Regions from separate parts of the Pseudomonas sp. GW821-FHT10C09 genome, predicted to be linked through region 3. Evidence: predicted binding sites of a transcription regulator. Region 3 holds the regulator's gene; each other region holds the start of a gene.

The links. Region 3 encodes sigma-54, which starts transcription at its own class of promoters, with help from an activator protein. Its sites were predicted from a motif close to ANTGGCATNNANNTTGCTNT; they were not measured.
Positions count from the first base shown of each region.
Region 1: a site for sigma-54 is predicted at 1,514-1,533, ahead of AC07N8_RS09280 (flagellar basal body rod protein FlgF). Genes of this name have one in related genera too.
Region 2: a site for sigma-54 is predicted at 2,465-2,484, ahead of glnK (P-II family nitrogen regulator). Genes of this name have one in related genera too.

Region 1 is NZ_JBWKNG010000007.1:177,734-181,982, forward strand. Features, by position in the region: gene flgG (flagellar basal-body rod protein FlgG) at 1-673, opposite strand, end outside; gene AC07N8_RS09280 (flagellar basal body rod protein FlgF) at 719-1,459, opposite strand; gene AC07N8_RS09285 (sigma-54-dependent transcriptional regulator) at 1,724-3,286, opposite strand; gene phhA (phenylalanine 4-monooxygenase) at 3,701-4,249, shown strand, end outside.
Region 2 is NZ_JBWKNG010000014.1:122,593-126,841, forward strand. Features, by position in the region: gene AC07N8_RS16425 (secondary thiamine-phosphate synthase enzyme YjbQ) at 1-331, opposite strand, end outside; gene AC07N8_RS16430 (ammonium transporter) at 545-1,882, opposite strand; gene glnK (P-II family nitrogen regulator) at 1,920-2,258, opposite strand; gene AC07N8_RS16440 (accessory factor UbiK family protein) at 2,679-2,939, shown strand; gene AC07N8_RS16445 (BRO-N domain-containing protein) at 3,356-3,883, shown strand; gene AC07N8_RS16450 (HigA family addiction module antitoxin) at 3,880-4,158, opposite strand.
Region 3 is NZ_JBWKNG010000010.1:55,803-60,051, forward strand. Features, by position in the region: gene lptC (LPS export ABC transporter periplasmic protein LptC) at 1-569, shown strand, start outside; gene lptA (lipopolysaccharide transport periplasmic protein LptA) at 556-1,104, shown strand; gene lptB (LPS export ABC transporter ATP-binding protein) at 1,104-1,829, shown strand; gene AC07N8_RS12170 (RNA polymerase factor sigma-54) at 2,013-3,506, shown strand; gene hpf (ribosome hibernation-promoting factor, HPF/YfiA family) at 3,581-3,889, shown strand; gene ptsN (PTS IIA-like nitrogen regulatory protein PtsN) at 3,902-4,249, shown strand, end outside.

The DNA of each region.
Region 1 (4,249 bases), on a different contig from region 3:
TGACGTTGGACGTTTCCAGGGTGTTCTGCAGCGTGGTGCCGAAACCGTTCAGGCCCGGGGTACCAACTTGCGGCGCACCGGAAGCAGCGGTTTCCAGGAACAGGTTGTTCCCCACGGCCTGCAGACCGGCCGGGTTGATGAAGTCGGCGGTTTGCAGATTGCCGATCACCTGGTTGGCCGGGTTACCCGGAACGGTGATGGACACGGTGCCGTCGCGACCGACCGTGAAGGTCTGTGCGTCGTTCGGAATCACAATGGCCGGCTCCAGGGCGAAGCCGCTGGCATTCACGATCTGACCGTTGGAGTCGAGGTGGAACGTACCGTCACGGGTGTACGACGTGGTGCCGTCCGGCTGCAGGATCTGGAAGAAACCGCGACCGTCGACCGCCAGGTCAAGTGGCTGCTCGGTGGTTTGCAGGCTGCCGGCGGTGAAGTTTTTCTGAGTGCCGACGATGCGCACACCCGTACCCACTTGCAGACCGGACGGCAGTTCGCTGTCCTGGGTCGACTGGGCGCCAGGCTGGCGTTTGATCTGATAGAGCAAGTCCTGGAACTCGGCGCGGTCACGTTTGAAACCCGTGGTCGACACGTTGGCCAGGTTGTTGGAAATAGTGGTCAGGTTGGTGTCCTGGGCGGACAGACCTGTTTTGGCAACCCATAGAGCCGGAAGCATTCGATTCTCCTCGTGCGCCTGTTTTACGGCGCGACGTTCTGATAATTAGCTGATCTGCAAGACCCGAGCCATGGCCTGGTCATCGTCTTTGGCGGTGTTCATCATCTTGATGTGCAGCTCGAACTGCTTCGACAAAGCCAATACCGAGGTCATTTCTTCCACGGCATTGACGTTGCTCGACTCAAGGAACCCGGACACCAGTTTGACGCCGGAGTCGGCTTGCGCCGGCTTCCCGTCCTTGGTGTGGATCGAACCATCCAGGCCCTTGGTCATGTTCTTCAGGTCAGGGTTGACCAGTTTGATGCGGTCGACTTCAGCCATCACACGCGGGCCTTCGCCCATCGCACGGATGCTGATGGTGCCGTCTTCGCCGACTTCGATCTGCTGCTCGGGCGGCACGGCGATCGGACCGCCATTGCCCATCACCGGCATGCCGTTGCCGGCACGCAGCACGCCCAGGGCGTCGATGTTCAGGCTGCCGGTGCGCACATAGCTTTCAGCGCCATCGGGGGTCTGCACGGCGATCCAGCCGTTGCCTTGCACCGCGACATCGAGATCACGACCGGTTTCAACCAGCGAACCAGGGGAGAAGTCGGTGGCCGGGCGTTCGGTCATCGCAAACGCACGCGCCGGAAAGCTGTCACCAAACACCGGCATCGAACGGGCCTGTTCCAGGTCCTTCTGAAAACCGTTGGTGGAGATGTTTGCCAGGTTGTTGGCATGAGCCTTCTGCGCCAGTGCATTCTGGCTGGCGCCGGTCATTGCCACATAAAGGTACTTGTCCACACTCTTTCCTCTGCATGCCGGACGTTTGCCGCCCACCGCTGTACTGATGAGCGATAAGCAATTTACAGACCAACTTTTTTTTGGCGGCGCCGGGCCCGGCAAACAAAGGACTTGAGGGGTTTCAGAGGGGAATGGGGGATTGTGTCAAAGTCGAAAAACCGGCGGTGTCATGCCGGTGGGTGGCAACTGTCGGCCTTCATGACTGGCGCTTGGCAACCTGTGGCGAGGGAGCTTGCTCCCTCGCCACAAAAGACCCGCCGTGCGTCAGGCATTGGGCTCTTTGCCGACATCGTACTCACGCAACTTGTTGGCAATGGTCGTATGCGAAACGCCCAACCGCTTGCCCAGTTGCCGACTGCTCGGATGCTCGGAGTACAACCGCTCCAGCACCGCTTTCTCAAAGCGCCCGACAATCGCATCCAGCCCGCCCTCCAGCGAGAAATCGCCAAGCGGCTGACGCACACCGTAATCCGGCAGACGAATATGTTCGGCCTTGACCGTCCCGCCTTCACATAGCGAAACCGCCTGGAACAGCACGTTCTCCAATTGCCGGACATTGCCCGGCCAGTGGTAATGACTGAGCCGCTCCATCGCGGCCGGGGCCAATTTCGGCAGCGGGCAACCGATCTGCCGACTGGCCTGGTCGAGGAAGTGCTCCACCAGCGGCGTCAAGCCGTCGAGGCACTCACGCAGTGGCGGAATGTGCAACGACAGCACGTTCAAGCGGTGATACAAATCCTGGCGAAACTCGCCCCGGGCGCACAGCTCGGACAAATCCACCTGAGTGGCGCAGATCACCCGCACATCCAGATAAACCTCTTCATCACTGCCGACACGACGGAAGCATCCGTCCTGCAAAAAGCGCAGCAATTTAACCTGCAAGCGTGGGCTCATTTCGCCCACGCCATCGAGAAACAGCGTACCGCCCGCCGTCAGTTCCAGCAGCCCAAGCTTGCCTTCGGCGCGTGCGCCTTCGAAGGCGCCAGGGCCGTAGCCGAACAATTCGGTCTCGGCCATCGATTCCGGCAAACCGGCGCAATTGAGCGCCATCAACGGCGACTGCCCGCGCGGGCTGGCGAGGTGGCAGGCGCGCGCCAGCAATTCTTTACCGGTGCCGGTTTCGCCTTCTATCAATAGCGGCGCATCCAGCGGTGCCATGCGCCGGGCTTCGCGCACCACCGCGGCCATGACTTTCGAGCTTTGGAAGATGCTGTCGAACCCGCGCAGTTCCTGCTTGCGCACGTTGTAGATGCGCTCCCCTACCCGGTCCGCACGGTGCAGCGTCAGCACCGCTCCGGCCATCGCCTCGCTGTCGTCATGTTCCGATTGCAGCGGCGCGATATCAGCCAGGAACACATCCCCCTTGACCTTGACCCGCAGCCCGTTGATTCGCGACTTGTTGGCGCGCACCAGTTCCGGCAAATCAAAATCCTCGGCGTAACGCGACAGCGGAATCCCCGGCACCTCATCCACCCGCACCCCGAGTAACTGCGCCGCCGCACGGTTAGCCGCGACGATGGAGCCGCCCATGTCGATCGACAGCACCGGAAACTCCAGGGCGCCGAGCAAGGCATTGAGCTCCATGTGCCGACGTTCGCTGGGCATCAGCCCTACCCGCTTGACGCCAAACACCCCGGCAATCGATTCGAACTTCGGACGCAGGGCCTGGAACTGAATGTTGATCAGGTTCGGACAATGCAGGTAGATCGCATTGCCATGCTCACCGCCGACCTCACCCCGGGCAACGTTGATCCCGTACTCCACCAGCAAGTTGAGAATGTCACGCAGGATGCCGATGCGGTTCTGGCAGTGGACTTTGATACGCATATAAATGGCCCGAAAAACGATAAATGAGGTCAATGCCTGCACACATTCCCTGTGGGAGCGAGCCTGCTCGCGAACGCGGTGAGTCAGTCGACATCAACATTGACTGATCCACTGCTTTCGCGAGCAGGCTCGCTCCCACAGGGAATCGCAGCGCTCAATTGAACGTGCCCTGCAGAATTTTTCAGTCGAACGTGAAGATAGTCGTCAAGATTATGTGACACCCATCGACCTTTTCAAACCCGGAAATCGCCGCAGACACGACTTTCTCCGCAATCCGTAACGAAAACTTTACGTAAAACGCCGATTTTTCCTACAAAGCGCGCCGCACACCTGCTGCAACGCCGCACGCCTTGGGGTATTTCTAGGTCCATAGCAGCACATAACAAGAACGAAATCCCCTCGCAGGAGAGCAGCATGAAGCAGACGCAGTACGTGGCTCGCGAGCCCGATGCGCAAGGTTTTATCGACTACCCCGCTGAAGAACATGCGGTGTGGAACACGCTGATCACTCGTCAACTGAAAGTGATCGAGGGCCGTGCGTGCCAGGAATACCTGGACGGTATCGAAAAACTCGGTCTGCCCCACGACCGCATCCCGCAACTCGGTGAAATCAACAAAGTCCTCGGTGAAACCACCGGTTGGCGAGTGGCCCGAGTTCCAGCGCTGATCCCCTTCCAGACGTTTTTCGAGTTGCTGGCGAACAAGCAGTTTCCAGTGGCAACGTTTATTCGTACCCGCGAAGAGCTGGACTACCTGCAAGAGCCGGACATTTTCCACGAGATCTTTGGCCACTGCCCGCTGCTGACCAACCCCTGGTTCGCTGAATTCACCCACACCTACGGCAAACTTGGCCTGCAAGCGACCAAGGAAGAACGCGTTTACCTGGCGCGTCTGTACTGGATGACCATCGAGTTCGGCCTGGTCGATACCGCTGATGGCCTGCGCATTTACGGCGGCGGCATT
Region 2 (4,249 bases), on a different contig from region 3:
CCAGTCGGCCTGCCGAGATCGGCAAACTGAGCTGACAGCCAAGCACGCTGGCCTTGAAGTGCGCCGGGAGGTCGTCCAGGCCTTCGTCGTTATGCTCATAGCCGTCTGTTCCTTGTGGGATCAGACGATTGAAAAATCGTTCGAAGTCGCGACGTACCGCCGGATCGGCGTTCTCGTTGATGGTCAACGACGCCGAGGTATGCTGTAGCCACAAATGCAACAGACCGACCCGACACGCCTTGAGTTCAGGCAAGCCGGCGAGTAACTCGTCCGTTACCAGATGAAAGCCCCGGGGCCGCGCCCGCAGGGTAATCAGAGTCTGTTGCCACATACAGTTCTCCGCACGTTCGGGGCGCATTCTAGCGCGCTCTGGGAAAAAACAAAGGCCCTAATATTCCTTCAATCATGTAAGCCATTGGCCGCAGAAAAACGCCCGTCGTAAACGCCCCTGAACGTGTACGAAAAAACCTTTCAGCAGTTCTATCACTGACAAACGCCAGACAAAAAAATGCCCGGCAAGCCGGGCAAGTTTTTTATGCGCGTCTTACAAGTTGTAGCCGCGTTCGTTATGGAGTGCCAGGTCGATGCCGACAGCCTCTTCTTCTTCCGTGATACGCAGGCCCATGACAGCGTCCAGGACCTTGAGAATGATGAAGGTGACGATCGCGGTGTAGATCACCGTGAAGCCCACGCCTTTGCACTGGATCCAGACTTGTGCGGCGATGTCGGTGACGGTGCCGAAGCCACCCAGGGACGGCGCAGCGAACACACCGGTCAGGATCGCGCCGAGGATACCGCCGATACCGTGTACACCGAAGGCGTCCAGGGAATCGTCATAACCAAGTTTGCGTTTCAAGGTGGTGGCGCAGAAGAAGCACACCACGCCCGCTGCCAGGCCGATCACCAGAGCGCCCATCGGGCCCACGGTGCCAGCGGCTGGCGTAATGGCGACCAGGCCGGCGACCACACCCGAAGCAATACCCAGTGCACTTGGTTTGCCGTGAGTCATCCACTCGGCGAACATCCAGCCCAGCGCAGCGGCGGCGGTTGCGATCTGGGTCACCAGCATCGCCATGCCGGCGGTGCCGTTGGCCGCAGCTGCGGAACCGGCGTTGAAGCCGAACCAGCCGACCCACAACATCGCGGCACCCATCAGGGTGTAACCGAGGTTGTGCGGGGCCATTGGGGTGGTCGGGAAGCCTTTGCGCTTGCCCAGCACCAGGCAGGCAATCAGACCGGCCACACCGGCGTTGATGTGCACCACGGTGCCGCCGGCGAAGTCGAGCACGCCCCAGTCCCACAACAGGCCGCCATTACCGGACCAGACCATGTGCGCAATCGGTGCGTAAACCAGGGTGAACCACACGCCCATGAAGATCAGCATGGCGGAGAACTTCATCCGCTCGGCGAAAGCACCGACGATCAACGCAGGAGTAATGATGGCGAAGGTCATCTGGAAGGTGACGAACACCGCCTCAGGGAACAGCGCCGCAGGACCCGTCAGGCTGGCCGGCGTGATGCCGGCGAGGAAGGCCTTGTTCAGGCTTCCGAAGAACGAGTTGAAATTGATGACGCCCTGTTCCATGCCGGTGGTGTCGAACGCGATGCTGTAGCCATAAATGACCCACAGGACGCTGATCAGACCGGTAATGGCGAAGCACTGCATCATCACGGAAAGAATGTTTTTGGACCGAACCATGCCGCCGTAGAACAGCGCGAGGCCGGGAATGGTCATGAACAGCACGAGGGCTGTCGAGGTCATCATCCAGGCGGTGTCGCCGGAATTGAGGACTGGGGCCGCCACTTCGTCTGCCGCCAAGGCCAGGCCGGGCATTACGAGGGACAACAGGGCTCCTAGCCCTGCGAATTTACGCAGAGTCATATTGTTTTCTCCTGGGGCGTTGGGTTTGTGGCGGCTTTTAAATCGCGTCGGTATCGGTTTCGCCGGTACGGATGCGAATCGCCTGTTCCAGATTGACCACGAAGATCTTGCCGTCACCGATCTTGCCGGTGTTGGCTGCCTTGGTTATCGCCTCGATAACCCGGTCCAGATCCTTGTCGTCAATGGCGACATCGATCTTCACCTTGGGCAGAAAATCGACCACGTATTCCGCGCCGCGATACAGCTCGGTGTGACCCTTCTGCCGACCGAAGCCTTTGACTTCAGTAACGGTAATGCCCTGCACGCCGATCTCGGACAGCGACTCGCGCACGTCGTCCAGTTTGAACGGCTTGATGATGGCAGTGACTAGCTTCATGAAAACTCTCTCCCGAATTGGTGGACTTGCCCCAGGAAAACAAACCCGACTCAAGTCTAAGCGCAGTGCCTGGCTTTGTAACGCATCGTCGGCCTTGAATGCCCGTCCGACCCCAGCTAACCACCCCGTACGAAACACTTCCCCCGTTTCGCCTGGCGCACTGCATTCGTCACAGCGACTGCATCAGTGCATGGGTTGATAGTCACTAAGCAGAAAGCTTGCCATCTCGCCAAAAACCTCTGAATTCAATCCCTTGGCCAATACCACGAGCCGGCGTTCTCCATTACCCGCGAACTAACGCACAACAACAGTGCGCTGCCGTCCGTCCGCATGCGCGAAAAGCGTGCGCGGGCTACCCGCCGGAATTGACTATAGACACTGCGTGATACACTGCCCGCCATTGTTTCCAGGACCTTTCCCATGCTCGCGCCCAAAGACTTCCTCGACGCCCTGACGGGCACCGCCTCCCGCCTCTTCAGCGGCGAAACCCCGCTGCCGAAAAGCGAAATCGAAAGCCAGTTCAAGGCGTTGTTGCAGAGCGGCTTCAGCAAGCTCGACCTGGTCAGCCGGGAAGAATTTGATAGTCAGATGGTTGTGCTGGCTCGCACCCGTGCACGGCTGGAAAGCCTTGAGGCCAAAGTTGCGGAACTGGAAGCGAAGCTGACTCCGCCAAGCGAGTAACACGATCGATCCCACGGTGAAACCCAATCCACTGTGGGCCCCCAATCTACTGTGGGAGCGAGCCTGCTCGCGATAAGGTCGGAACGACCTTCCAGCTATTCCGGATTCAGCGCTGATTCAAGGCAGAGTCCTACAACGATCTCATCCGCCGTCCGATAGCGCCGCAAAGCTCCAGTTCCTAAGCTCACCCAATGCTGAATGTTCAGCACTGGGTTTGGCGACCCGGAAGCTTAAGGCGCATTACGACCATCCGATGGCGGGTTTACTTCCGCCACATCGAGTCATGGCGGTTGTGCGTGGGAGATCTTCGGGTCTGCCGGGTTCCTTTTGCTCCGGTTCGCCAACCCGCGTACAGCTGCCACCCAATCGTTTGGCGACGATTGACGGCAGCCCCTTTAGCAAAAGGAGTTGTATCAATGAATAGCAATGACGTTTATCTAATTCCCCACGTCTTCACCCGCCACAAACTCAGCCTCCACGCCCTCCTCCTGGAAAACCAACCCTGGTTCAGCGCCCGCGACCTCGGCCGACTGCTCCGCCTTTTCCTCGACGAACGCGCCGTCCGAAAAATCGACCCCGATCAACACCAGTCCGCGCAAATCCTCATCCATGGCGTCATCGAAGACACCCTGCTGATCAGCGAATCCGGCATCTACGCCCTGCTGGTCTACCACTACTGCCCCGAATACCGGGCCCTGCGCGAATGGCTGACCCACGACGTGGTCCCCGCCCTCAGGGACGCACAGCAACCGACCACAAACGAACGCCCGATTTTGAGCCTGTTGAACTGGCCCGAGATGTCATTGAGTTTGCTGCACTGGAATAACCAGCCGTGGATTCGGTTGCAGGATGTTCCGCACATGCTGGGAGAAGGTGAACGGCCACAGCGTGCGGTCATTGCGCCGTGGTGGAAGCGTGCTTCACAGGTGCTGCAGTCGCTTTAATTACTCAAATCGCTACCACGTCCGATTTCGGCTTTGCGCAGCTCGTAAGTCAATTGCAAGTTCAGCCAGAACTCGGGCGTGGTGTGCAAATGGATGGAGAGCTTCTTCGCAAGACCTGCACTGACACCGACCTGCTGACTCACAACATCGCCTATTTCCGCCTCTGGCTCGTTCAGCAATCGAGCCAAAGCCTCGTTTGCAATATCCAGCGGCTTTAAAAACTCTTCGCTAAGAATTTCACCAGGATGAATCGGGCACATTCCATTCCTTTTCATTCGCGTCTCCTATGGCTGTTTCAGCGAGATAATAAGTAGCAACCTTCTTATCGCAAGACCAACCGCGCTCTTTCACCGTCGTCCTTCAACT
Region 3 (4,249 bases):
TGAGCAAAAAGTTTCGTAACATCCTGTTGTTCAGTTGCATCGCGGCGCTGTTCGCTGCGGTCGGCTACTGGAACATCAGCCCGGAACGCTTCCTCGACAAGACAGTTGCCCCTGTCGATGAAAGCGCGATCGACTATTACGCACTCAACGCCCACAGCGTGCAGTACCTGCCGGATGGCAAATTGCAGTACGAAATGACGTCCGACAAGGTCGAACACCTGAAAGCGTCCGAGGTCACGCTGCTGACCAATCCCGACTTGAACATGTTTCGCGGCACCCAGTTTCCCTGGCACGTCCAGAGCGAACACGGGGAAGTCAATCCGGACGGTACTCAGGTCGAGCTGATCGATTCGGTACGTATCACCCGTTTCGACGAAAAAAACCGCAAGACCCTGATTACCACCACCCGTATGACTGTGTTCCCGCAGCAGCAATATGCGCAGACCGACCAACCCGTTAGAATCGACGGCGCTGGCGGTGTATCGACAGGCAACGGAATGAAAGCGTACTTGAAAGAAAGCAGGATACACCTGCTATCTAACGTAAGAGGACAGTATGAGGCTCGTTAAAACCCTCCCTATTTTGCTCAGTCTGGGCGCAGCACTGGGAAGCGTGAGCGCCTGGGCTCTGCCGAACGATCAAGAGCAGCCAATCCGCATTCAGGCCGACGATGCCCAACTGGACGACAAGAATGGCGTTGCCACCTACAAAGGTGACGTGATCATTACCCAGGGTTCGATGATCGTTAAGGGCAACACCGTGACCATCACGCGTACGCCGGCAGGCGACATCGACGTGGTGACTTCGGTGGGCAACCTCGCCTACTTCGAGCAACTGCAGACCGCTGGCGACACCAAGCCTGTGCAGGGCTGGGGCGTGACCATCCAGTACCACGCCGCGCAAAACCGCGTCGTGCTGATCGACAAGGCAAAAGTTGTCGACAAGGATAACAACACCACCCAGGGCGAGAAAATCGTCTACGACACGGTCAAGAAGCTTGCGAGCGCTGGCCGTGCGACAGGTAACAAGGTCACCGAGGCGCGTCCACGCATCGACATGGTGATCCAGCCGAAGAAGAAAACCGACGAGCAGAAGGCCCAGTAATGGCAACTCTGAAAGCTCAGCATCTGGCCAAGAGCTACAAGAGCCGCCAGGTCGTGCGTGACGTCAGCCTGTCGATCGACAGCGGTCAAATCGTCGGCCTGCTGGGTCCCAACGGCGCCGGCAAGACCACCTGCTTCTACATGATCGTCGGCCTGGTGCAGGCTGATCAGGGCCGCGTACTGATCGACGATCTGGACGTCAGCCACCAGCCCATGCACGGTCGTGCAAAGGCTGGTATCGGCTATCTGCCGCAAGAAGCATCGATCTTCCGCAAACTCTCGGTGGCCGACAACATCATGGCGATCCTCGAGACCCGCAAGGAACTCGACAAGGCCGGGCGTCGCAAAGAGCTGGAAAGCCTGCTGCAGGAATTCCACATCAGCCACATCCGCGACAACCTCGGCATGAGCCTGTCCGGTGGCGAACGCCGCCGCGTGGAGATCGCTCGTGCACTGGCCACCAATCCGAAATTCATCCTGCTCGACGAACCTTTCGCCGGCGTGGACCCGATCTCGGTTGGCGACATCAAGCAGATCATCTACCACCTCAAGGCCAAGGGCATTGGCGTGCTGATCACTGACCACAACGTCCGAGAAACCCTGGATATCTGCGAAACCGCCTACATCGTCAACGATGGCCAGCTGATCGCCGAAGGCGACTCCGCCACTATCCTGGCCAACGACCTGGTTAAAGAAGTTTATCTGGGCCATGAGTTCCGCCTGTAAGCGTTGAGGTGTCTGGCTAGTCGACTGAGCGCTTACGGCGATAAAAATCAACAGGTTTTTATTGTTACAGCGCTCTAGGCAAACACTTCAGTTTCAGGCATATAATTTGCTTATGTTTGGCGCTCCGGCGCCCTGTAGTGGATGGCGCATGTGCGCCGGCGAATAAGGTGTTAAGCCCCTGCCATGAAACCATCGCTAGTCTTGAGAATGGGCCAGCAGCTGACGATGACACCGCAGCTGCAACAGGCCATCCGCCTGCTCCAATTGTCGACCCTGGACCTGCAACAGGAAATCCAGGAGGCCCTGGAGTCCAATCCGATGCTCGAACGCCAGGAAGAAGGCGACGACTTCGACAACGCCGACCCCTTGGCCGACAAAGCCGAACAGCAACCCAATGCCGATGTTTCGGAACCCTCCTACCAGGAAACCGCCCCGACGGTGGACAACCTCGAGGAAGGTGACTGGAACGAGCGCATTCCTAACGAACTGCCCGTCGACACAGCCTGGGAAGACGTCTACCAGACCAGCGCCAGCAGCCTGCCGAGCAACGATGACGACGAATGGGACTTCACCACTCGCACATCGGCCGGCGAGAGCCTGCAAAGCCACCTGCTCTGGCAACTGAACCTGGCACCGATGTCCGACACCGATCGCCTGATCGCCGTGACCCTGATCGACTGCATCAACAATCAGGGCTACCTGGATGAAACCCTCGAGGAGATCCTCGAAGCGTTCGATCCGGAACTGGACATCGAACTGGACGAAATCGAAGCCGTCCTGCACCGCATCCAGCAATTCGAACCGGCCGGCATCGGCGCGCGTAACCTGGGCGAATGCCTGCTGCTGCAATTGCGCCAATTGCCCGTCAAGACACCTTGGCTGACCGAAGCCAAGCGCCTGGTCAGCGACTACATCGATTTGCTCGGCAGTCGTGACTACAGCCAGTTGATGCGCCGCATGAAGCTCAAGGAAGATGAACTGCGCCAGGTTATCGAACTGGTCCAGAGCCTCAACCCGCGCCCCGGCTCGCAGATCGAATCCAGCGAAGCCGAGTATGTCGTCCCCGACGTAATCGTGCGCAAGGATAACGAACGCTGGCTGGTGGAACTGAACCAGGAATCGGTGCCAAGGCTGCGGGTCAACGCCCAATACGCCGGGTTTGTTCGTCGCGCCGACACCAGCGCTGATAACACCTTCATGCGCAATCAGTTGCAAGAGGCCCGCTGGTTCATCAAGAGCCTGCAAAGTCGCAATGAAACCCTGATGAAAGTTGCCACCCAGATCGTCGAGCATCAGCGCGGCTTCCTGGAATACGGCGACGAAGCCATGAAGCCGTTGGTCCTGCATGACATCGCCGAAGCGGTAGGCATGCACGAATCGACGATTTCACGGGTGACCACGCAAAAATTCATGCATACCCCTCGAGGTATTTATGAGCTGAAGTACTTTTTCTCCAGTCACGTCAGCACCTCCGAAGGCGGCGAATGCTCGTCCACGGCGATCCGCGCGATCATCAAAAAACTGGTTGCCGCGGAAAATCAGAAAAAGCCGTTGAGTGACAGCAAGATCGCTGGTTTACTGGAGGCACAAGGCATTCAGGTGGCTCGCCGCACCGTCGCCAAGTACCGCGAATCCTTGGGGATCGCGCCTTCGAGCGAACGCAAGCGGTTGATGTAGAGCCACGCCACAGCGTTCCAGTGGTAGATCATCTGATCTACCGCTTTATGCACTGGCAACGAAGGAGAAGCTGTATGCAAGTCAACATCAGTGGACACCAACTGGAAGTGACCGAACCCCTGCGCACCTACATCGGCGAAAAACTCGAACGATTAGAGCGGCATTTCGACAAGATCACCAACGTGCAGGTCACGATGACGGTCGAGAAGCTGAAGCAGAAAATCGAAGCCACCCTGCATATTCCCGGCAATGAAGTGGTCGCCAACGCGGAACATACCGATATGTACGCGGCGATCGACGCACTGACCGACAAGCTGGATAAACAACTCAAAAAGCATAAGGAAAAGACCCAGAGCCTCCTCCAGGGTGCAACCGGTCGTTAACACTCCCAACCCATGATCCGACTTGAAAACATCCTGACCCCCGGCCGTTCCCTCGTGAACGTGCCGGGCGGCAGTAAAAAGAAAGCCCTCGAACAAATTGCCAACCTGATCGCCCGGGAAGTGCCGGATCTGGAGATGCAAGATGTCTTCGAGGCTTTGATTGCCCGTGAAAAACTCGGCTCGACCGGTTTTGGCAACGGCATCGCCATCCCCCACTGCCGCCTGAAGGGTTGCGAGTCGCCCATCAGCGCCTTGATGCACCTCGACGCCCCTATCGATTTCGACGCCATCGACGGCGCTCCGGTTGACCTGCTGTTCGTATTGCTGGTCCCGCAAGCCGCTACCGATGTGCACCTTGAA